DNA from 4 places in the Sporomusa sp. GT1 genome. Region 1 is predicted to be linked to each of the others. Evidence: riboswitches for the same ligand, from Rfam matches in the RefSeq annotation. Region 1 holds a riboswitch; each other region holds the start of a gene.
What was found. A riboswitch is a leader RNA that binds a small molecule or an ion and turns the genes downstream of it on or off. The one in region 1 is predicted to bind cyclic di-AMP.
Positions count from the first base shown of each region.

Region 2: linked by a shared signal. The riboswitch ahead of GT1_RS08195 (APC family permease) and the one ahead of GT1_RS22640 (3D domain-containing protein) in region 1 are both predicted to bind cyclic di-AMP.
Region 3: linked by a shared signal. The riboswitch ahead of GT1_RS02040 (C40 family peptidase) and the one ahead of GT1_RS22640 (3D domain-containing protein) in region 1 are both predicted to bind cyclic di-AMP.
Region 4: linked by a shared signal. The riboswitch ahead of GT1_RS00025 (peptidoglycan-binding protein) and the one ahead of GT1_RS22640 (3D domain-containing protein) in region 1 are both predicted to bind cyclic di-AMP.

Region 1 covers NZ_BMBX01000003.1:247,512-252,735, forward strand. Annotated here, with positions in the region: gene GT1_RS06800 (TVP38/TMEM64 family protein) at 1-307, shown strand, start outside; gene GT1_RS06805 (HipA family kinase) at 315-1,115, opposite strand; gene GT1_RS06810 (hypothetical protein) at 1,399-1,980, opposite strand; gene GT1_RS06815 (2-hydroxymuconate tautomerase) at 2,206-2,391, shown strand; gene GT1_RS06820 (hypothetical protein) at 2,451-2,951, shown strand; cyclic di-AMP (ydaO/yuaA leader) riboswitch at 3,186-3,323, shown strand; gene GT1_RS22640 (3D domain-containing protein) at 3,329-3,736, shown strand; gene GT1_RS22140 (hypothetical protein) at 3,767-3,928, opposite strand; gene guaB (IMP dehydrogenase) at 3,944-5,224, shown strand, end outside.
Region 2 covers NZ_BMBX01000004.1:151,478-156,701, reverse strand. Annotated here, with positions in the region: gene GT1_RS08200 (efflux RND transporter permease subunit) at 1-1,436, shown strand, start outside; cyclic di-AMP (ydaO/yuaA leader) riboswitch at 1,654-1,789, shown strand; gene GT1_RS08195 (APC family permease) at 1,850-3,697, shown strand; tRNA gene GT1_RS08190 (tRNA-Ser) at 3,972-4,061, shown strand; gene dnaX (DNA polymerase III subunit gamma/tau) at 4,470-5,224, shown strand, end outside.
Region 3 covers NZ_BMBX01000001.1:379,643-384,866, reverse strand. Annotated here, with positions in the region: gene GT1_RS02055 (hypothetical protein) at 1-301, shown strand, start outside; gene aroH (chorismate mutase) at 432-791, shown strand; gene GT1_RS02045 (glycosyltransferase family 2 protein) at 960-1,919, shown strand; cyclic di-AMP (ydaO/yuaA leader) riboswitch at 2,016-2,154, shown strand; gene GT1_RS02040 (C40 family peptidase) at 2,179-2,826, shown strand; gene GT1_RS02035 (metal ABC transporter solute-binding protein, Zn/Mn family) at 3,083-4,054, shown strand; gene GT1_RS02030 (Fur family transcriptional regulator) at 4,156-4,599, shown strand; gene GT1_RS02025 (metal ABC transporter ATP-binding protein) at 4,617-5,224, shown strand, end outside.
Region 4 covers NZ_BMBX01000001.1:1,216-6,439, reverse strand. Annotated here, with positions in the region: gene GT1_RS00040 (2-phosphosulfolactate phosphatase) at 70-780, shown strand; gene GT1_RS00035 (hypothetical protein) at 1,043-1,516, shown strand; gene GT1_RS00030 (L,D-transpeptidase family protein) at 1,704-2,423, shown strand; cyclic di-AMP (ydaO/yuaA leader) riboswitch at 2,533-2,675, shown strand; gene GT1_RS00025 (peptidoglycan-binding protein) at 2,682-3,278, shown strand; gene GT1_RS00020 (DMT family transporter) at 3,399-3,851, shown strand; gene GT1_RS00015 (acyl-CoA dehydrogenase family protein) at 3,959-5,092, shown strand; tRNA gene GT1_RS00010 (tRNA-Val) at 5,148-5,224, shown strand.

The DNA.
Region 1 (5,224 bases):
TTTAAAACAGGTTGACAACTACAGTGCCACTAATGGGTTTAAAGCCTTATTACTTGCCAGGCTTTTGCCACTGGCACCCTCAGGCATCATCACCGCGGTAGCGGCTATTAGTAAGATTTCGTTTAAAGACTTTTTATTGGCAACTGTCCTCGGAAAGCTGCCGCCGGTAATTATAAAAGTAATAATCGGCCATGATATTGTTTTTGCCGGAGAAAATTTAGGCCGGTTGATAGTTGTTACCGTGTTGGTAATCCTTGTATACGGTATTTTGTGGTGGCGTAAAAAAAAGCAGAAAAGCCAAGCATAAACAACAACTACTTGGCAAACAGCCAGCGTCGTCCACCCCGGCTGCGCGGTATAAGCCGGCAGAGTTTCTCCCAGATCGGCCCCACCATATCCCGCCGGAGTTTGGTATAATCTGCCAAAGCCGAACGTTCTGCTTCATCCGGCAGCCATTCATTGGGGATTTCATTCACGATACAGTCAAGCTGCTCATTACTCAGCTTGTTCACTACCTCAAGGTATGGAATAAAGTCTTGTGCAGTAAGCAGGTCCTTAAGTAAAATTCTATAATGCTGGAAATAATACGTTTTTATTTTTGTGCCAAGTTTTTCAAATGAGTCAATCGTCCAGCGGCTGGATCTAAACAAATGCGAATTATCTATCGCATAAATTTTATATTGGTCATTCTCGAGATGAAGTAATAGGTTTTTTTGATTTTTAGCACGGTCTGCATTGTGAAACATATGGTCGAACAATATAATGCCGGCCATTTCCGGTACATTGACAGCCTTGTGCAATCGATTTTTCCCGATATATTCCGCATGTTCCAGATAGCGGGAGCCAAAATGGGGTCCGGGTTCCAAGCCTAACTCCAAGAGGCAGGGATGGGAATTGAGCATTTGTTCATCAATTTCAATGATATCGCTTGGAGGAAAGCACAAATTCATTATCGCACCAAGCTTGGCTGCAAAAAATTCGCTTGCCAATACCCGGGAGCCAAATCGATGGTTCTGGAATTTGACTACATAGATATTATCATCCTGCGCACGAAAAAACTGGGGTGCAGTAACCCCGACGCCCACTTCGCCCAAGTATTCTGTAGCCATTAGCATATTGTCAGCCTCCCCGATAAAGAAAACACGGCTTGTGCCGAGCCTTTGGCGAAGGCAGAAGCCGATGTTGCCCTTATCCTGCTTTTAAGAAAGTTATACTTTCTGTTAGGAAAAAAAGACCCGGTAAAGAAAACACGGCTTGCGCTGAGCCTATGGCGAAAGCGCAAGACGGTGTTGCTCTTATCCAGGCGAAAGTTATACCTTCTATCAGGATAAAAATTTACCGAGTCTTACCTTAGCATTGCATTACCTTGACTCGGTTCACATCACAGCAAAAGTTAAATTAGCATTCGGTGGATCTGGACGCAGATGCTATAGCTGCGAGATTAATAACGGCAGTACTTACTGTATCATCAGAAATTCCCGAAGAGGTGGCCGGCCCGAATATTTCATCAACCGAGATAAAAGCCAATTCATCGTCGACATTGCCAAGGGTTCCTTGAAATATGAAACCGCCAAGGGTTGTAATTACCACATTATCACCAATCATGCGTCTTAGAATGCAAATCAACTCACGGCTCTCTTGCCGTTCGTTGGTTTCGGTTCTTTGTGATACACCGTCGGCACCGGGACAATAATCATTACTAAACGGATTAGTCCTTACTCCTGTAGCTTTTGCAACGATCTGCCAAAGATCAACATGAATAAATTTTGCATCCACAACTTCTCCGCCAGGAGAAAGAATTTCTGCGTTTGACTCCGCTTCAATGGCTGGCGTTAAAAAGGCGACCCGGCAGTCATCAATTTTTTGCAGATTACCAAAATAAACGATTCCGTCGAAGCCAAACAATAATACGTCGGTGTTTAACTCACGCTGAAGCTCCCTAATCAAGCACTCGTTGCGGAGCTCTCTGAATATGCTCATAAGTATGGACCCCCTTCAATATCTAAAATCACAAGGTGTGTTTACTATACTGTATGAGCCATATAATAAAAGTGTTACTCCCACATCATGGCAAACAGGATAGGGGCAGGTAACAGTAGTGCAGACCAGAAAAATGTTTGTTCCTAATTTACATATGCAGGGATTATTACCTTGGGCAACGAAGATGATAGATAGGAAGAAAATCATTTCAAGGAGGGAATACCTATGCCAATTGTACAAATTGACCTGATTGAAGGACGTTCACTAGAGCAAAAACGTGAAATGGTAAAAAAAGTAACCGAAGCTATTGTAGAAACAGCCAAATGCCCGCCTGAAGCCGTAACTATAGTAGTACGCGAAGCTTCTCCCCAGCATATCGGCAAAGCCGGTAAACTAGTATCTGATAAATAATTGTTGAAGCCATTTCGCTTGCGAAATGGTTTCAATTTTAGAAAGGTGGCGCTTCTCCGATGATACCCATACAATTTGCGTTTGAGCTTGAAACTTCGTTAAGCAGACAAATAGAGACATTACATGACACTGCCACCACCGGCACTGTGCCAATACCGGTATTGGGGCTTATCAAAAACTCTCAGACGGAATTTTTAAAACTTTTATCAGCACTCAATACCGGCGAGAGCGACAGTGTTCGATACCCGTCGGTAACGGAGACCCAATTGCTGGGCTCAGACGCGGTCTGGCAGCAAGCTACCCAAAATACAACTGCTGCTAATGCCGGTCTGCAGGAGCTTACTGCTCTTTGGTCGATTTACATTACCATCGACAAATGTGTGCAGTTTTACCAGCAGGCGGCTGTAAACAGCGCACAGCCTCAGGCACGGCTGTTTTTTAGCTCGCTTAGTCATGTAAAAAAAATTCTGCGCAGAAGGCTTGATGGCATTATTCAGATTTACTACAATTATTTTTGGGGAGAGTTAGGGTTTGCGCCGTTTATTTTAGGAAAAGACTAGGTGATGCAAATTTCAAGGTAACATAATAATAACTCTGATGGGGCTGCCATGCTGGTAGTCTCATTTAATTATGTAGCTATATTGCGGTTTCAGCGGCCGGACTTACGCTAGCTCTCAGTTGACATTTATTTATGCGTCCGGACAAGCATAACCTAGGAAAAGCCCGGCTAATAATCAATATCGCCGGATAACTACTTCTAAACATGCTTGCCTAACCGGCGGATATTCTGTAATATATAGGCCATGCCGAATTTCCAGAGAAAAAGGAAAACGGGGGAACCATTTCCGGGGTGAATCCGCTAACAAGCGGTAGGGATTTCCCTTTGTCCCGAACCCGTCAGCTAACCTCGTAGGCATTTAGAAAGGGGTGTTTTACAATGAAAAACATCAAAAAAATTATTTGCAGTACCCTTACCATGGCAGTTTTAACTGCCGCGATTTTACTGCCGCAGGCATTTGCCGCACAGGCTGGCCAACCTGGCTATAAAGCCGTTTTGGACGTAAAAGCTACCGCCTACGCTCCCGGACCGCACGATAACGGTCAATGGGGCAACCTGACTTACCTGGGTACCCAGATACGCCCTGGCGTAATTGCTGTTGATCCCCGGATTATTCCCCTTGGCTCTAGAGTATATATTGAGTTTGCCGATGGCAATACCATGTATGGTGTGGCCGAGGATACCGGCGGCGCAATCAAAGGCAATCGTATCGACATTGCCATGCAATCTGTTGAGCAGGCTTATGAGTTCGGAATTCAGAATGTAAAAGTATATGTTCTTAATTAACAACAATGCCTGGCTTTTGCCAGGCATTGTCTACTGCATAACAGAGGTGCCTGCGCCTTTATAATATTGACGGCTGTCAGCACCACGCCAGCGGTTTTTCTTATTTTTTTTATGAATTACATACAAAGTGGTAGATTTGGTAAGTTTATTTATGTTATTATAATTAGAAATACCTATTACGAGATGTTGCATGAAAGGAGTCAGTTAATGTTTGACAACAAATTTGGCCCCGAAGGTTTAACTTTTGATGATGTTTTGCTTGTGCCGGCAAAATCCGAAGTTTTGCCTAGAGAAGTAGAAGTATCCACGTATCTGACAAAAAATATCAAGCTGAATATTCCTATAATCAGCTCCGGCATGGATACAGTCACCGAAGCACGTATGGCGATTGCCATGGCGCGTGAGGGTGGCATAGGGGTAATACATAAAAATATGCCAATTGCGCGTCAGGCTAATGAAATTGACAAAGTCAAACGTTCAGAGCATGGAATTATTGTTGACCCAATATTTTTATCTCCGAACAACACCCTGCAGGATGCTCATGATCTTATGGAAAAATACCGCATTTCCGGTGTACCGGTAACTGAACATGATAAGCTTGTCGGTATCCTGACCAATCGCGATTTGCGTTTCGAAACAGACTTAAGCCGGAGAATCGGCGATTGTATGACCAGAGAACATCTGATCACTGCCCCTGTTGGCACTTCCCTGGAAGAAGCCAAGGAAATCTTGCGTGAGCACCGGATAGAAAAGTTGCCGCTGCTTGATGCTGAGGGGAATTTAAAAGGACTTATTACTATTAAAGATATTGAGAAGGCGCAAAAGTATCCAAGCTCAGCCAAAGATCCCAAAGGCCGTTTACTGGTGGCAGCCGCCGTTGGTGTCGGCGCAGACATGATGGACCGGGTTGAAGCTATTGTAGCGGCCAAAGTGGATGTTATTGTTGTCGATACCGCCCACGGTCATTCGCAAGGTGTACTTAACGCAGTAAAGAAGATTAAGGATACATTTCCTCACGTCGACCTCATTGCCGGTAATGTTGCTACAGCGGAAGCTACCCGTGACCTGATTGAAGCCGGCGCAGATGCCATTAAGGTAGGCATTGGACCAGGTTCCATTTGTACTACCCGGGTAATTGCCGGTATCGGTGTACCCCAGATTACAGCAATTTATAACTGTGCCCAAGCTGCGCGCCCGTATAATGTTCCTATTATCGCTGACGGCGGTATCAAATATTCCGGCGATGTTGCCAAAGCCATTGCAGCCGGGGCCCAGATCGTAATGATCGGCAACCTGCTGGCCGGTACGGAGGAAAGTCCTGGAGAAACCATTATTTATCAAGGACGCAGCTATAAGGTATATCGTGGTATGGGTTCTTTAGGTGCTATGGCAGAAGGCAGTAAAGACCGCTACTTCCAGGAAAATATGGACAAACTGGTTCCGGAAGGAATAGAAGGCCGGGTTCCTTATAAAGGTTCTGTTGCCGAC
Region 2 (5,224 bases), on a different contig from region 1:
CACCGCTGCTGGGTACAACCTTTGTGCCCGATGCCGATAACGGGGAATTTACCGTAACGGCTACTGTCGACCCGGGAATGAGTGTGGCTGCCGTAGGTGATATGGCTGATGCCATGTCGCAAATTATCGGCGCCATTCCTGAAGTTGAAATGACCTATAGTGTGGCTAATACCAGAGAGATTAGTATTTTTAGCCAGCTTGTGCCGAAAAGTGAACGCAGTGTCAGCGATAACGACATTATTGCCGGCCTGCGTCAACAGCTCAAGGATATTCCCGGCGCAGATATCAGTGTCATGAAACAGTCAGGTCTGTCAGGCGGCAAACCGGTGTCGCTGGTTATCCAGGGGCAGTCGCTGGAAACCTTGGCGGTGATTGCCGAGCAGGTACAGCAAGCGGTTGCCGGTATTCCGGGAGCCGTCGAAGTATCGTCAAGCTATGAACCCGGTAACCCTGACGCCCAATTCATTGTGAATCGTGACCGGGCGGCTGACTTGGGTATTTCGTCAGCCAGCATTGCCGATACCTTGCAGACCATGTTTAACGGTAAGGTTGTCACCCAGTACAAGGACGGCGACGACTCACATGATGTCAGGGTCATCTTAGATCCGGAAGAGCGGCGCAGTTTGGGCAATGTCAACAAGGTATACCTGTCAGGAACGGCGCGCGATGAGGCCGGCCAGGCCGTCATGGTGCCGGTGTCACAGGTGACTGACACTGTCTATGCTACCAGTCCCGCCCAAATCAAACGTTATGACAATCAGCAGCAAATTACCATTTCGGCTAACTTAAGCGGAATCACTTTGGGCGAGTTTAACTCTGCGTTTGAGAAAAAAGCGGCTGAAATTGATATGCCGGAAGGCTATCAATTTGTGGCTACCGGTCAGACGGAATCCATGAATGACGTTTTTAGCAGCATGGTCCTGGCGCTGGGCATGGCAGTGTTGTTTATCTTCTTTGTCCTGGCAGCCCAGTTTGAAAGCTACCTTGATCCTTTTTCCATCATGCTGGCCTTGCCGTTAGCCATAATCGGAGCCATCATCGGTCTGCTGGTTATGGGCAGTGAACTCAGTATGATGTCCCTCATCGGTATTATTATGCTGATGGGCTTGGTAACCAAGAACGCTATCCTGCTGGTGGATTTCGCCAAACAGCGTCGTGAACAAGGCGTGGAACGCAACCAGGCATTAGTCGAAGCAGCCATCCAGCGGATGCGCCCGATTATCATGACAACTGCGGCAATGATTTTCGGTATGCTGCCGCTGGCGTTAGGAATCGGGCCGGGGGCTGAAGCCCGGGCGCCGATGGCTCACGCCATCATTGGCGGTCTGGTGACTTCGACCATTCTCACCCTGGTGGTAGTGCCGGTAGTGTACACGATATTTGACGATATTCAACAAGGAAAGTTTAGCTTGAAGAAAGTATTCAAGAAAGCATAAGCCTGGAGAAATCCCTGCCGTTCTTTACCGGAACGGCAGGGATATTTTTCGTATATCAACCGTAATGAAAGACCGAGTGCGAGGGCGGAAAATAGCGTGCTGTTGCGAGCCGTCAAGCCTATTGTGTTCTGTGCCTATAGGCAGCGATAAGCAGGCATAAGCCAAGTGTAGCAGGACTTTATGTTTGATTAGAAAAGCAGTAAGATAACAATGCATACACAATATAAGGCCGAGTTCCGTAATGGAAGCGGAGGAACCACTTTTGGGGTTAATTTTGTCCTTGTGACAAAAGGGATGTTTTCTCTTGTCATCCTACCCGTCAGCTAACTTCGCAGGCCAAAGCAAGGGGTCGAAAGGCCGTCAGGTCTTTTTCTTATGCCCAAAAATCGAATAATGAAACTGGAGGCGCTGGTATGATGCGCGAATTTCGCCGATTACTAATCGGCAAACCCCTTCACAACCGGGAATTGGCTCATGAAAAACTTCCCAAGTGGAAAGCCTTATCCATCTTTTCCTCTGATGCGTTATCGTCGGTGGCTTACGGGCCGGAACAAATTATGCTTACCCTGGTGGCTGTTCCGGGTATTATTGCCTATGGCTTTATGGCGCCGGTAGCGCTCTCCATTCTGCTACTGCTGGGCATCGTGGTTTTGTCCTATGTGCAGGTTGCGAAGGCCAATCCCGGCGGGGGCGGGGCCTACGCTGTGGCCAAAAAAAACCTGGGAGAAATGCCGGCGCTGGTGGCTGCCGGTTCGGTATTTGCCGATTATGTGCTGACAGCCGCTGTAAGCGTCTCAGCCGGTACGGCGGCCATTGTTTCCGCTCTGCCTGACCTTGCCGGGCACGAAGTGACCCTGGATGTAATGGTGCTCTTTGGTTTGCTGATGCTGGTGAATCTGCGTGGTGTCCGGGAATCGTCCAATGCCTTTGTTATACCCACCTACGCCTTTTTATTCGGCGTAATTGCTTTAATTGCAACAGGTGTCTGGAAAGCCTTCACCGGCGCACCCTATCTGTTGCCGCCGGAGTCTTTGGCCCGTCAGCAACTGGACTGGGCCATGCTGTTTGTCATCTTGCGGGCTTTCGCCAATGGCTGCAGCTCTATGACCGGGGTTGAGGCTATTGCTGACAGTGTGCCGATGTTCAAGCAGCCTGAGGCCCGTAACGCAACGGTTACCACCTATTGGATGGCCGGTATCCTGAGCTTTATGTTCCTGGGTATCACCTATCTGGTTATGCACTATCATATCCTGCCTGTTGCCGAAGTAACCGCCATGTCGCAACTGGCTGAGCAAATTTTTGGCCGTTCGGCAGTGTATTACTATATTCAATTCACGACCATGCTGGTGTTATATCTGGCCGCCAATACCGCCTACAACGGGTTGCCGATGCTGTTGGCTATTGTCGCCAGAGATGGCTACCTGCCGCGCTATCTGTCAACCCGCGGTGAACGGTTAACCTTTTCTAACGGGATTATCCTGCTCACCCTTGCCGCTGCGTTATTGATTATCGCTTTTCAGGGAGATACCGAGCACCTGATTTCCTTGTATGCTATAGGTGTTTTCATTTCCTTTACCATTGCGCAGGCCAGTATGGTGGTGCACTGGTACCGGCAGCGGGGTAAGGGCTGGCAGGTCCGGGCCTTCCTCAACGGTCTTGGCGCTGCCGTCACCGGCTTGGTGGTTCTGATTATTACGGTAACGAAATTCCTTTATGGAGCCTGGGTTGTGCTTGTTTTCATTCCCATCATGATTTATATATTTAAAGCCATCCGGGGACATTATAATACCATGTCGGAGCAATTGCACCTGCCCGAAGCATGCTATGAAAGAGGTGCGGCCACCTTTCCCAAAGGCAAACACACCGTTATTGTGCCTGTATCCAGTCCCACCCGTGTTGTGTATGAGACCATCAAATACGCCAAAATGATCGGTGATGATATCCTGGCCGTTCATGTATCTGACAATGATGAACTGACCAAAAAGGTCATAGAAAAATGGAAGCTGTGGGACCCTGGTGTGGAATTGGTGGTTATTCGTTCGCCGTACCGGCTGTTAATGCGCCCGCTCTTGCATTTTATTGAAAAAAGATGCCGGGAGAAGGGGCCGAATGATTATATCACCGTCATTATTCCGGAGTTTGAAACCAGAAAAGCATGGCACCGGTTATTGCACAACCAGACCGGCTGGTTCTTGCGCAATACTCTTATTTGGAAAGAAAATGTCATTGTAACCACAGTGCCGTATCATTTGACAAAATAACCGGGACGGACCTTCCGGGATCACACCCGGGAGGTCCGGCACCGGTGTCTGTCAGATAACACTGCGCTGCCGGCGCCTCAGTACTGTTGCCGGCTGTAAGGCCGCAGCAGCGGTTTTTCTTTACTCAAAAACTTGACAAGCCTTTTGGTACTCGGTATAATTAAGCAGTATCAATTGGCTGACGGTTTGTCTGGTGATATTGCCGGGCTTGCAATATTTACCGCTTGCATTGATTTGAAAAATAAGATATAATAAGTTTCTGTTGAGAGCACTTGGAGAGATGTCCGAGCGGTTGAAGGAGCACGCCTGGAAAGCGTGTGTACGGGAAACTGTACCGAGGGTTCGAATCCCTCTCTCTCCGCCATAAAATTCAAGGCCGGTATACGGCTTTTTGTTTTCTAGGCCGGACTGTAGCAGTGCCGGGTCTTACGCAATAGGAACTCATGAATCGCGTCAGGTCCGGAAGGAAGCAGCGCTAAGTGATACTTCTTATGTGCCGTAAGGGTGCCTGGTATCTGCTGTGGTCCGTCGTGGGAAACAAGGCCGTATGGTACGCGGAAGCAATATAATATATCTATTGAAAGTAGCCAATGAGGGCTGCTTTTTTGTTATATGGCAAACTGCACCACCCGCCTGCGCCTGCCAGATTCTTTACCGTGGGATATACATACGGTGGCGGATAAATTATTTTCTTGAAAAAGGGAAATATTTTAGTAATGTTGAATATAAATGAAACTTGCAATATCTAATGTCTTAGCGGGGTAAAGGAGGTATGGGCGTGGCTTATGTGGCTTTATACCGCAAATGGCGGCCGCAGGATTTTGATTCCTTAGTCGGTCAGGAGCATATTAGTACCACCTTGAAGAATGCCATTGCCACCGGCAAGATTGCTCATGCCTATCTGTTTTCCGGTCCGCGTGGTACGGGGAAAACCAGTACGGCCAAAATTCTGGCAAAGTCACTCAATTGTGAGCAGGGTCCCAGCGTCAATCCCTGCAACCACTGTTCCAACTGTGATAAAATTACTGCCGGTACTTCCATGGATGTATTTGAAGTGGACGCAGCTTCCAACCGGGGCATTGACGAGATTCGCGATTTGAGGGAAACCGTTAAGTTTGCGCCGGTAGACGGGCGTTATAAGGTGTATATTATCGACGAAGTGCATATGCTGACAACAGAGGCTTTTAACGCCCTCTTAAAGACTCTGGAGGAACCGCCGGCCCATGTGGTATTTGTGCTGGCAACCACCGAACCGCATAAGATTCCGGCCACCATCCATTCGCGCTGTCAGCGTTATGATTTCCGGCGGATTAATGCCAGGGAAATCGAGGAGCGGCTGGCTATGGTGGCAGAACAGAGCGGCCTCAAGGCTGCGCCGGATGCGCTCAGGCTTATTGCCATTCAAGCCGAGGGCGGTATGCGGGATGCGCTCAGTATTTTGGACCAATGTGCTGCTTTGGATGACGGCAGCGTGATAACAGCCGCCCATGTGCGCCAGCTATTAGGCTTGATTGGGCATGAGTGGGT
Region 3 (5,224 bases), on a different contig from region 1:
TCTCTATGTTATCCTTAGCCTTAAAGGAGTGCCTGAAGTATTTCCTGCTGAAGATTACAGGTTTAACGAGCAGAATGGTGTACATGAGCTGTTGATTACTGTTTTTGGGCAAAAATTATGGGTAGATACCCGGTCGGTTATGTTAAAGAAAATAGCGGGTGCCAGCTTTTGCTGGCAAGAGTATGAACAAGGAAAATATGTTGAGCTGAATCAGTCCAATGCCGTTTGCCCCGAATGTGGCTGGTGGCGGTGCCATGTATGCGACTCCTGCCGGTGCAATAAACCTAAGAAAGAAGACTAACCTTAACAGCATGGCGGCGAGGCTTTAGTGTTATTGGATATATATATTTACAATGTTGGCAGGAAAAAGGATTAATTTCGCGTATATTGTATACTAAGCCTATGCTAATTTTTCTCTAGGAGTGGTTATTATGCTGCGTGGCGTTCGAGGCGCGACAACTGTTACCGCAAACCAATGTGAAGAAATCTTTGAGCGCGTGGCTGAACTTCTAGCGGCAATTGTACGGGAAAATGCGATGAATACCGAAGATATTGGCGCTGTGATATTCAGCTCAACCCCTGATTTAAACGCGGCTTTTCCGGCTGCAGGTGCAAGAAAACTCGGCTGGACACAAGTGCCATTATTTGGCACCCAGGAAATAGAGTGTCCTGAAGCGCTGCCGTTGTGTATCAGAGTATTGATTCTTTGGAATACCGATACTTGTCAGCAGGATATCAAGCATATTTATTTGCATGACGCAATGGTTTTACGTCAGGATATCACAGCGTAAGAAGGTTCCAAGTGAAAAAGCGAGATTGTTTCGCCGTACCTCTCACAATGACTGTAGCGGGTCCTTACCGTCATTGCAGGTATGGGAAGTAATCTCGCTTTTTCAGTTCCAGGACTTGCATTCACTGCCCGGCAGTGCAATAATAAAATGGTGAAAAGGAGGCTGATTATGGCTTCACCGGAAAAGGTAATATCTATTGTTGTGCCGGTATTTAACGAACAGGATAATATCGACAACTTTTATCAGGAAGTTGTTAATGCTATGGAGCCGCTGGCCTATTCTTATGAACTCATTTTTATCGATGATGGTTCAAGTGATGCTACTCCGTTTATCTTAGAACGTTTAGTCAATGCGGACAAGCGGGTACGGGCGCTCATTATGGCTCGCAATTTTGGTCATCAGGTGGCTTTAACCTGCGGACTGGACCATGCAAAAGGGGATGCCGTTATTACCATGGATGGCGATATGCAGCACCCGCCTGAGATGCTGCCGCAGTTGATTGCCAAATGGGAAGAAGGTTTCCAGGTAGTCCAGACAGTGAGAATTAATACCGAAGGAGTATCCTGGTTTAAAAGCTTTACCTCAGGCATGTTTTATAAATTGATGAATGCCGTGTCTAATGTACAGGTTACCGAGGGTGGCTCTGATTTTAGATTATTAGATAAACAGGTGGTAGATAGTTTCCGGCGCTTTCGGGAGCGTGCCAGATTTATTCGAGGTATGATCAGCGCGATTGGCTATCGGCAGACTAAGATTGAATTTGTTGCGCCGAAACGTTTTGCCGGGCAATCCAAATTCTCATTAAAGCGAATGCTGCATTTTGCGCTTGATGGTATAACGGCATATTCTAAAACACCGCTCCGGTTTGCCTTTTATATTGGACTGGCCCTGGGGTTCAGCAGCATTGTGCTGACAGGCCATGTTGTTTATATTAGGCTTTTTACCGATGAAGCTGTTCCGGGCTGGGCGACAATTACGGCCAGTATTTTGCTGTTGGGCGGTTTGCAATTAGCGGGCATTGGTATTATTGGTGAATATGTCGGGAGAATATTTGAAGAAGTGAAACAGCGTCCGCTCTACTGGCTTCAGGCTGATTTGAGCCGGCAGCAAAACAAAGGTAACGAGTAGTAATTATCAGGAAACTATAATCCTCCCTAAATTTGTAAAAAAACCATGAATTTTAGGCAGGATTTTCAAATTTGATACAGAATAATAACCAAGGAGCGTTTTAGAAAGCCGAATCCAGCTCAGGTACGGGGGAACCAGTTTTATGGGGTGAAACCTGATTAGCACTGGCTTTTCAGGTAGGGTGCCTGCAACCCTAACCCGTCAGCTAACCTCGGAGGCCAAGGAGAGGGGAAACCAATTGCAAAAGTATTTCGGGTTTATTGTTGCTTTTTGTCTCTTTTTTGGGACCGCTGCTTTTGCCCATGCTTCAGGTACATATGAATCCGGTGACCGAGGCGCTGATGTAGCCGCTATTCAAACTCAGCTTAATGAGCTTGGTTTTGATGCCGGCACAGCAGATGGTGATTTTGGCAACTTAACGGTCAGTGCTGTCAAGGCTTTTCAAAAAGCTCGGGGTCTTGAGCCTGATGGTGTAGTTGGAGCACAAACTTATCGTGCTTTGATGGGGCGGGATATTCCTGCCAGCCGTGATTCTTCCACAACTTCGGTACGGCGTATTATTCAGACATCGCTGCGTTATCAAGGTGTGCCTTATGTATTTGGTGGGACAAGCCCTGGCGGTTTCGACTGTTCCGGCTTTACTCGCTTCGTATTTGCCCAGAGTGGTATTTCTCTGCCGCGAATGGCTGATGAACAGTTTGCAGTTGGGCGGCCTGTGTCTTACAGTCGTCTTCAACCCGGTGATTTGGTGTTTTTCACTACCTACGCACCGGGAGCATCTCACAGCGGCATCTATATTGGTGATGGTAATTTTATCAGCGCTACGTCCAGCCGCGGTGTGGCTATTGCCAGTATGAGCAGTAGCTATTGGGGTCCGCGCTACATTGGCGCCCGCCGGGTGATGTAAACCAACAAGAAGGGAAGGCATTATCTGTCTTCCCGCTTTTGTTATTTCATGCTATATACAGTCGATCTTTTGAGGTTACCCGTGCAACCAAGTAAAATAATGCTAAAAAAAGCAGCGGCAGCTATATATGCCGCTATATTTTTTTGATTTTTTGTTAAGAATAATCTTATTAAGCGGTGGAAAGTGTTGACAGTAGGATTCCGGCCTGTTACTATCTTAATAGGAATATTCTTATTAAAAGGGGATAGCGATATATATGATAAAAACAAGGATGGTTTTGGTTGTACTTTTTCTATTGGGGGTACTTGTCAGTGGTTGCGGTCAGAGAACAGCTGCGCCAGGTGATAATGCACAGCAAGCAGCCAAAATCAAGGTTTTGGCCAGTGTTTATCCGGTATACGAATTCGTCCGGCAGGTTGGTGGCGACAAAGTCGAGGTAGACATACTTGTTCCTGCCGGAGCCGAACCGCACGAATGGGAACCATCTGCCAAGGACTTGATACAGGTCAAAAATGCAAAACTGTTTTTCTTTCACGGTGCCAATTTCGAGCATTGGATTGGCAAAGTAACGGGGAAAGACGTACTTGGCAGCACAACGGCGGTTGAGGTCAGTAAAGGTATTGAATTAAAAGAAGGCATTCCCCATAGTCATGGACATGACGAACATAACCATGTTGATGAGCATAAGCATGAGCATGAAGAAAACGAAATTGATCCGCATGTTTGGCTTGATCCTGTATTGGCCCAGAAGGAAGTAGACAACATTGCGGAAGCTCTGGCTGCTGCCGATACAGCCAATGCCGCCTATTACCGTGAAAATGCCGCTAATTATAATAAAGAGCTGCAAAAGCTTCACGAAGAGTATCAGAGCGGTTTGCAAAAGGTAAAGAAACGTACAATTATTACTACCCATGCTGCTTTTGGCTATTTGGCAGAGCGCTACCAGCTGGAACAGGTTGCCATCATGGGTTTGTCACCGGATGCTGAACCAACGCCGGAAAAGATGGCTGATATTACCAAGCTGTGTCGTGAACGGCAAATTAGTTACATATTTTCGGAGACCATTGTGAGTTCCAAAGTAGCGGAAACTTTGGCTAAAGAAGCCGGCGCCAAAGTTCTGGTATTGCATCCGGTGGATGCGTTAACCCCTGAGGAAGTAAAGCAGGGGAAGAATTATCTTACACTGATGCGAGCAAACTTAGCCAATTTAATCCAGGCTCTCGAATAATAAATTGCATTCAGAGATTGCCGCGTTACCGCTTGCTGGCGTAGCGTGGCAATCTCATTCCTATTAGGAATCTTTTTTGCAGTAGAAAGGGGGGAAAAGATATGACTGTCGATCATGCAGCAAGTGTCATTGCTGTAATAGCCCGTTTAAGAGATAAAGGCTACCGGATAACAGCCCAGCGGCAGGCTATGATTGCGCAGCTGGTTGAGTCAGGCCAAGCGTTGTCCGCCTTTGAAATTTGGGAAAAACTAAAGGTGCGCTATCAGGACATAAGCCTGGACACTGTATACCGCAATCTTCATGTTTTGGTTGACTTAGAAGCGTTAACCCCGATAAATGCCCTGGGAAAAGAAAGTGTCAGATATGAATTGGTGGACACCAGCCATCATCATCATATTGTATGTGTAAAATGCGGACAAACGCAATGTATTGAGTATTGCCCGGTAGACCCCCGCCTCATGCTGGTGTTGCAAACACATGGCTATGAATTAGTGCGTCACAACTTAGAATTGTTCGGTGTATGCCGGCAATGCAATCCTTCTTAAGGAGTAAAAGGAAAACTATGGCTGAAATTAACTTACATAATATTACATTCGGGTACAACACAGAAATGGTGCTTAATAATATTACCTTTTCTGTAGCTCAGGGTGAATTTGTAGTAGCGGTCGGTCCTAATGGTGCGGGGAAAAGTACGCTGTTAAAAATTATGGCCGGACTTATCGAGCCCCTGGCTGGTCACGTGTTGATTGACAACCAGACGGTTTATACCGCTGCCAGGCAGGGAATACTTGGCTATGTGCCACAGCATTATGCCCAGAATACGGCAGCTTTTCCAGCCACTGTCGAAGAAATTGTGGCATTGGGGCTTGTTAATTATTCCAGTTTGCTAAAAGACAAAGGAGCCAGGCATATTGTCCGGCATATGCTGGAATTAGTGGGGATGGATAAGCTAAAAGACCGCCGGATTGGCGAACTATCCGGCGGCCAGCAGCAGCGGGTAATGGTAGCACGGGCTCTGGCCGGTAATCCGCAATTATTACTGCTGGACGAACCGACCAGCGGTATCGACTATGCCGCCAGTGCCAAAATTTATGAACTACTGGGTCAGCTTAACAGCACACTAGGCATTACCATTGTTATGGTTTCCCACGATATTGAAAACGCTACCCA
Region 4 (5,224 bases), on a different contig from region 1:
TATTTTTGGATATATATAATTTGGATATATGTAATACGGATTCTTGGTCAGGAAAGTGAGGTAGAAATCGTGAATATTGATATTTGTTTTACTCCTAACGATTTTGACGATGAAAAATACAGTAAGTACAGTGCGGTGGTTATTGATGTGCTTAGAGCGACGACAAGTATTGCCACTGCTTGTGCCAATGGCTGTAAAGAGCTAATCCCTGTAAGAACAGTAGCAGAGGCTAACAAGCTTAAAGCTAATAATCCGGATATATTGCTGGCTGGTGAACGCGAAGGCTTGCTTATTCCGGGTTTTAACCTGGGAAATTCGCCTTTTGAATACACACGGGAACAAGTAGCAAGTAAAACAATTGTAATGACAACGACCAACGGAACGTTGGCATTAACCAAAGCAAGTGCGGCTCAAAAGGTATATGCAATGGCTTTTGTTAATGCGGCTGCCATAACAAGTGCTTTACAACAGCAGCAAGACGATGTCGTCATTGTATGTGCCGGTTCGGAGGGGCGGTTTTCCTTGGAAGACACTTTGTGTGCAGGCCTGCTGGCAGAGCGCTTCAGTAAGACTGCTAAACTCAGTGACACCGCATTGGCCGCGCAGGCGATGTACCGTGATTTTGCCGCCGAGTTACTGCCAAGGGTGGCAGAATCGTCACATGCCAGCTATTTACGTAGTATCGGCTTTGAACAAGATGTTATGTTATGTTTACAACAAGATACCTTGTCAGTTATTCCGGTATTTGAAAATGGTACTATAACTGCTTGCATTAAATAAAGAAAACACGGCTTGTGCCGAGTCTTTGGCGGGCCGAATTGCTATGCCATCCGTGGCACAATCGGTATTAGCACCATCCAGGCGCGTCGCAGCGGAAGCCGGTGTTGATCCTGTTCTTAAGAAAGTTATATTTCTGTTAGGACAAAAAAAGCTGATTGTTTTTGCAATCAGTTTTCTTGTTTAATTTACCTCTATTAATTATGTAAACTATATGATAAAATGTGTTACGAATCCAAACCATTAAAGGGGAAGGAGTATTATTGTGAAAAGAAAGATAGCCGCTGTCATGTTGATGGTTTTCGCAATGCCAATATTTTCGTTGGCGATGCCTAAAGCAGAGGCTGCGTCTTTGGGAGACCAACTGGCTGAATTATCTGCTGCCAACGCACAGGCTGCCCAGATTGAAGAGTTGTTGAAAATAAAGGATAATTTTGAACAAGGCAATAAACAGGCATTGTGGGGAACTCTTGCCCAATTTGCCCTTGAACGCACCGGAAAAGCGGATATTGTTAATGATATTAGCTCAGTTGCGGCGCAACTGGCAGTCCAGGACCAGGATGTGGCTAAGCAAAACATTGCCCGGGCGGTAGAGACTGCTGTGCGTAGTAGCGTGCAGGAAAAAGTCCAAGCAGAGGTAAGTGACCGTTTAGCCGGATACCAGGATGAGGTGGTCTTGCTTTCTACGTTGCTTACTAACACTAATAACTATTTTGATGCCAAACGCAGTCAAGAATAATATTCATTTGGATCTTAATCCCGCAAAGTGCCATTGGGTTATGGTAGCTAATGCGATGTAATGTGTTAAATTAACCGGCTTTAGCCGGTTAATTTTTTTGTTGGCCTGACAGCATGTAAAATTTCATACCCTTGCGGACAGCTGCATATATTTTCTGAAGAATACAGTCTGTAAGGGGGCGAACCAGGTGAATTCCTTATGGTCGTTTAAAGTCAGGCGTTCACGGATATTTTTCGGTATAGCAGTATTAGCTATTTTAAGCATTGTTTTTAGCATTCTTGGCTTTGAGTATATGGATGAACAGGACCTGGCGGCAATTGATAGTCGGCAACCCTTTGAGGCACCTGCCGGTAAGGTGAGCATTCTAATAAAAGTTCAGTCAAGGGAGTTAGAGCTCCATAACGATGGTGAGCTTTACAAAAAGTACCGGATTGCTGTGGGTAAAAGTAAAACTCCCACCCCTATTGGCGAATGGAATGTTGTATGGAAGGATTATGACTGGGGAACAGGGTTTGGTACTCGCTGGATGGGGTTAAATGTGCCGTGGGGCACATTTGGTATTCATGGGACCAATAAGCCATGGTCAATTGGACAATTTGCCAGCCATGGCTGTATCAGAATGCGCAATAAGGATGTCGAAGAGCTGTTTGAATGGACTCCTATTGGTACTCCGGTAAGCATTACAGGCAGAAATATTAGGATTGAAAGAAATTTGAAATATAAAGCTTCAGGCTCCGACGTAGCTGCGCTGCAGCTCAAACTTAAAGAGATGGGATACTTTCAGGGACGGGCTGACGGCTTGTTTGGCACTATGACAGAAGAAGCGGTTAAAGCTTATCAAGCAGATAAAGGGGTAGCTGTTACCGGTGTAGCGAGTAAGGAGTTATGCACGGCGCTGGGAATATAATGTTTGCCTCCAATTTTTCCTGAAATTTTTAAATAACTGAAAGAAATAGACGATATGACAAGAATATACCATGATATCGAATTTGACCAAGCTTGCAATTTGGTATATTATATTTATAATGCCGAATCCTTATATGGTACGGGGGAACCAATAGAAATACAGGGGTGAATCCGCAATCGCGGTAGGGCGTTCTCACATTCTCTTTTGCCCAAACCCGACAGCTAACCTCGGAGGCGCATTGTAAGAGAGGTGAAACCATTGAAAAGAGCCTTTTGGGCGTTTACTTTTGCATTGGTCATGCTGTTTGCAGTAAGCAGCCCATCGGTCGGATTGACTGCGGAGCAGCCGGAAAAAGCGCCGATTGCTGTTGGCGCACGTGGCGATGAAGTACGAGCTGTGCAGAAGTTTTTGGCAGATGGTGGTTTTTATGCCGGCGCGATTGATGGGATCTTCGGTCCGATTACCGCTAAGGCCGTAAAAGAATTTCAACGTAATAATGACCTTGAAGTAACGGGTATTGTTGACAAAGAAACATTCGCCTATCTTGGGCGCTTGACGAGTGAACCCAGCAGATACAGCCGCTCTATTGTTATGAAGGCATCAGCGTATACGGCGCATGATCCTGGAAATGGCAGCTATACATACCGGGGCAATTATTTGCGTAAGGGTTTGGTTGCTGTCGATCCATCGGTTATTCCTTTGGGAACCAGATTGTATATTAAAGGCTATGGGTATGCAGTAGCTGACGATATCGGCAGTGCGATTAAGGGTAACCGTATTGATTTGGCTTATGAGAACCGCCGCGAGGCTTTGGCTTTTGGCGTTCGGCAAGTAACAGTATATATACTTGACTAAAGAGGCTTAGCAGAGTAAGCCTCTTTTTTTTATTCCAAAGCAGGTTATCCTGGAATATTAATAACTTCCAAGTATTATACTACACTTAGAATTGTGCAAATATACGGGGGCGTGTCTAAGTTGAACTTCATCTCAAGCGAAATGCTGCCATTGGTATTAGCGTTGGTTTCCGGGGTATTAATGGCGGTGCAGGGGTCGCTGAATTCTTCGTTAAGTAAAGTTATTGGTCTTTTGGAGGCCACATTTATTGTGCAAATTACCGGAAGTTTGTTGGTAATGATCTTGCTGTTTTTGTTTAAAATGGGTAAGGGGAATTTGTACGCATGGCAAGGAGCACCTTGGTATTCCTGGTTGGGAGGTATGATTGGCGTTGCCATAATATATTTGGTAGCTGCCAGTATCCCCAGTGTTGGTGTAGCCAATGCTACTACCGCTATAATTGTCGGACAAGTATTGACGGCCATTCTTATTGATCATTTTGGCGGCTTTGGCCTTGAACGTATGGCTTGCAGCCCTCAACAGCTGTTTGGCTTAGTATTACTTGCAGTTGGCGCTAAACTGCTGTTAAAATAGCGCGTTTTTTCATTTTTTTGCAATTTGGGTGTTAACAAAAAAATCATTATGCGGTATACTTATCTTTAGTATTTTTTTGTATTATGCGAACAATAAGGAGGCAAGGCATGGATTTTAACTTTACTCCCGACCAACTGGATCTACAAAAGATGGTAAAGGATTTTGTGGCTAAAGAAATTACTCCGCACGCTTTAGAAATGGATAAAGACGGTGTGGTTCCAGCTGATCTGTGGAAGAAGCTTGATGAAGCAGGCTTGCTCAATTTAACTGTTCCTGAAGAGTATGATGGACCAGGTCTTGATGCCCTTTCAATCGCTCTTATCTATGAGGAACTGGGAAAAGGGTGTGCTGGTGTAGCTACAACAACGGCAGCCAATGCTTTAGCTTCTTATCCGGTAGTATTATTGGGTACTGATGAGCAAAAGCGGAAGATGTTTGATGTTCTTAATAATGGTAAATTAGCCGCTTTTGCGCTGACTGAGCCAGGTGCCGGTTCTGACGCAGGAGCAGTTGCCACTACCGCTGTTAAAGACGGTGAAGATTATATTCTTAATGGAACAAAGTGTTTTATTACTAATGGTGGCATTGCTGAAATTTATATTATTTTTGCTAATACCCGTAAAACAGCCGGTATCCGTGGCCTGACTGCTTTTATTGTCGATCGCGGCACTCCGGGTTTTACAGTTGGTAAAGAAGAAGAAAAGATGGGGATCAGGGCCTCTAATACCTGCGAATTGGTGTTAGACAACGTGCGTATTCCGGCAACTAACCGTATTGGCCGTGAAGGAGAAGGTTTCAAGATTGCCATGAAAACACTGGATGCTGCCCGGCCGTTTGTTGGTGCGGTATCGGTGGGATTGGCTCAGGCGGCTTTTGAATTGGCTGTTAAATACTCCAAGGAGCGCGTACAATTTGATAAGCCTATTGCTTCGTTCCAGCTTGTACAGGCTATGCTGGCTGATATGGCGATGCAAATTGAGGCTGCCCGGCTGCTGGTTTATAAAGCCTGCTGGCTGAAAGACCAGGGTGTGGATTATACTAAAGAATCTGCCATTGCTAAATGCTTTGCTGCTGACACGGCGATGAAGGTTACGGTGGATGCTGTTCAAGTGCTGGGCGGATATGGTTATTCCAAAGAGTATCCTGCGGAGAAATATATGCGTGATGCTAAAATCATGCAGATTTACGAAGGAACCAACCAAATTCAACGTCTGGTAATTGCCAACAATATTCTGTACTAATTTATAAAGTACCTTGACTTTTATAATTAACCGTAATATAATTTACCTGAGTTGAGGGACTATAGCTCAGTTGGTTAGAGTACTACGTTGACATCGTAGGGGTCACTGGTTCGAGTCCAGTTAGTCCCACCA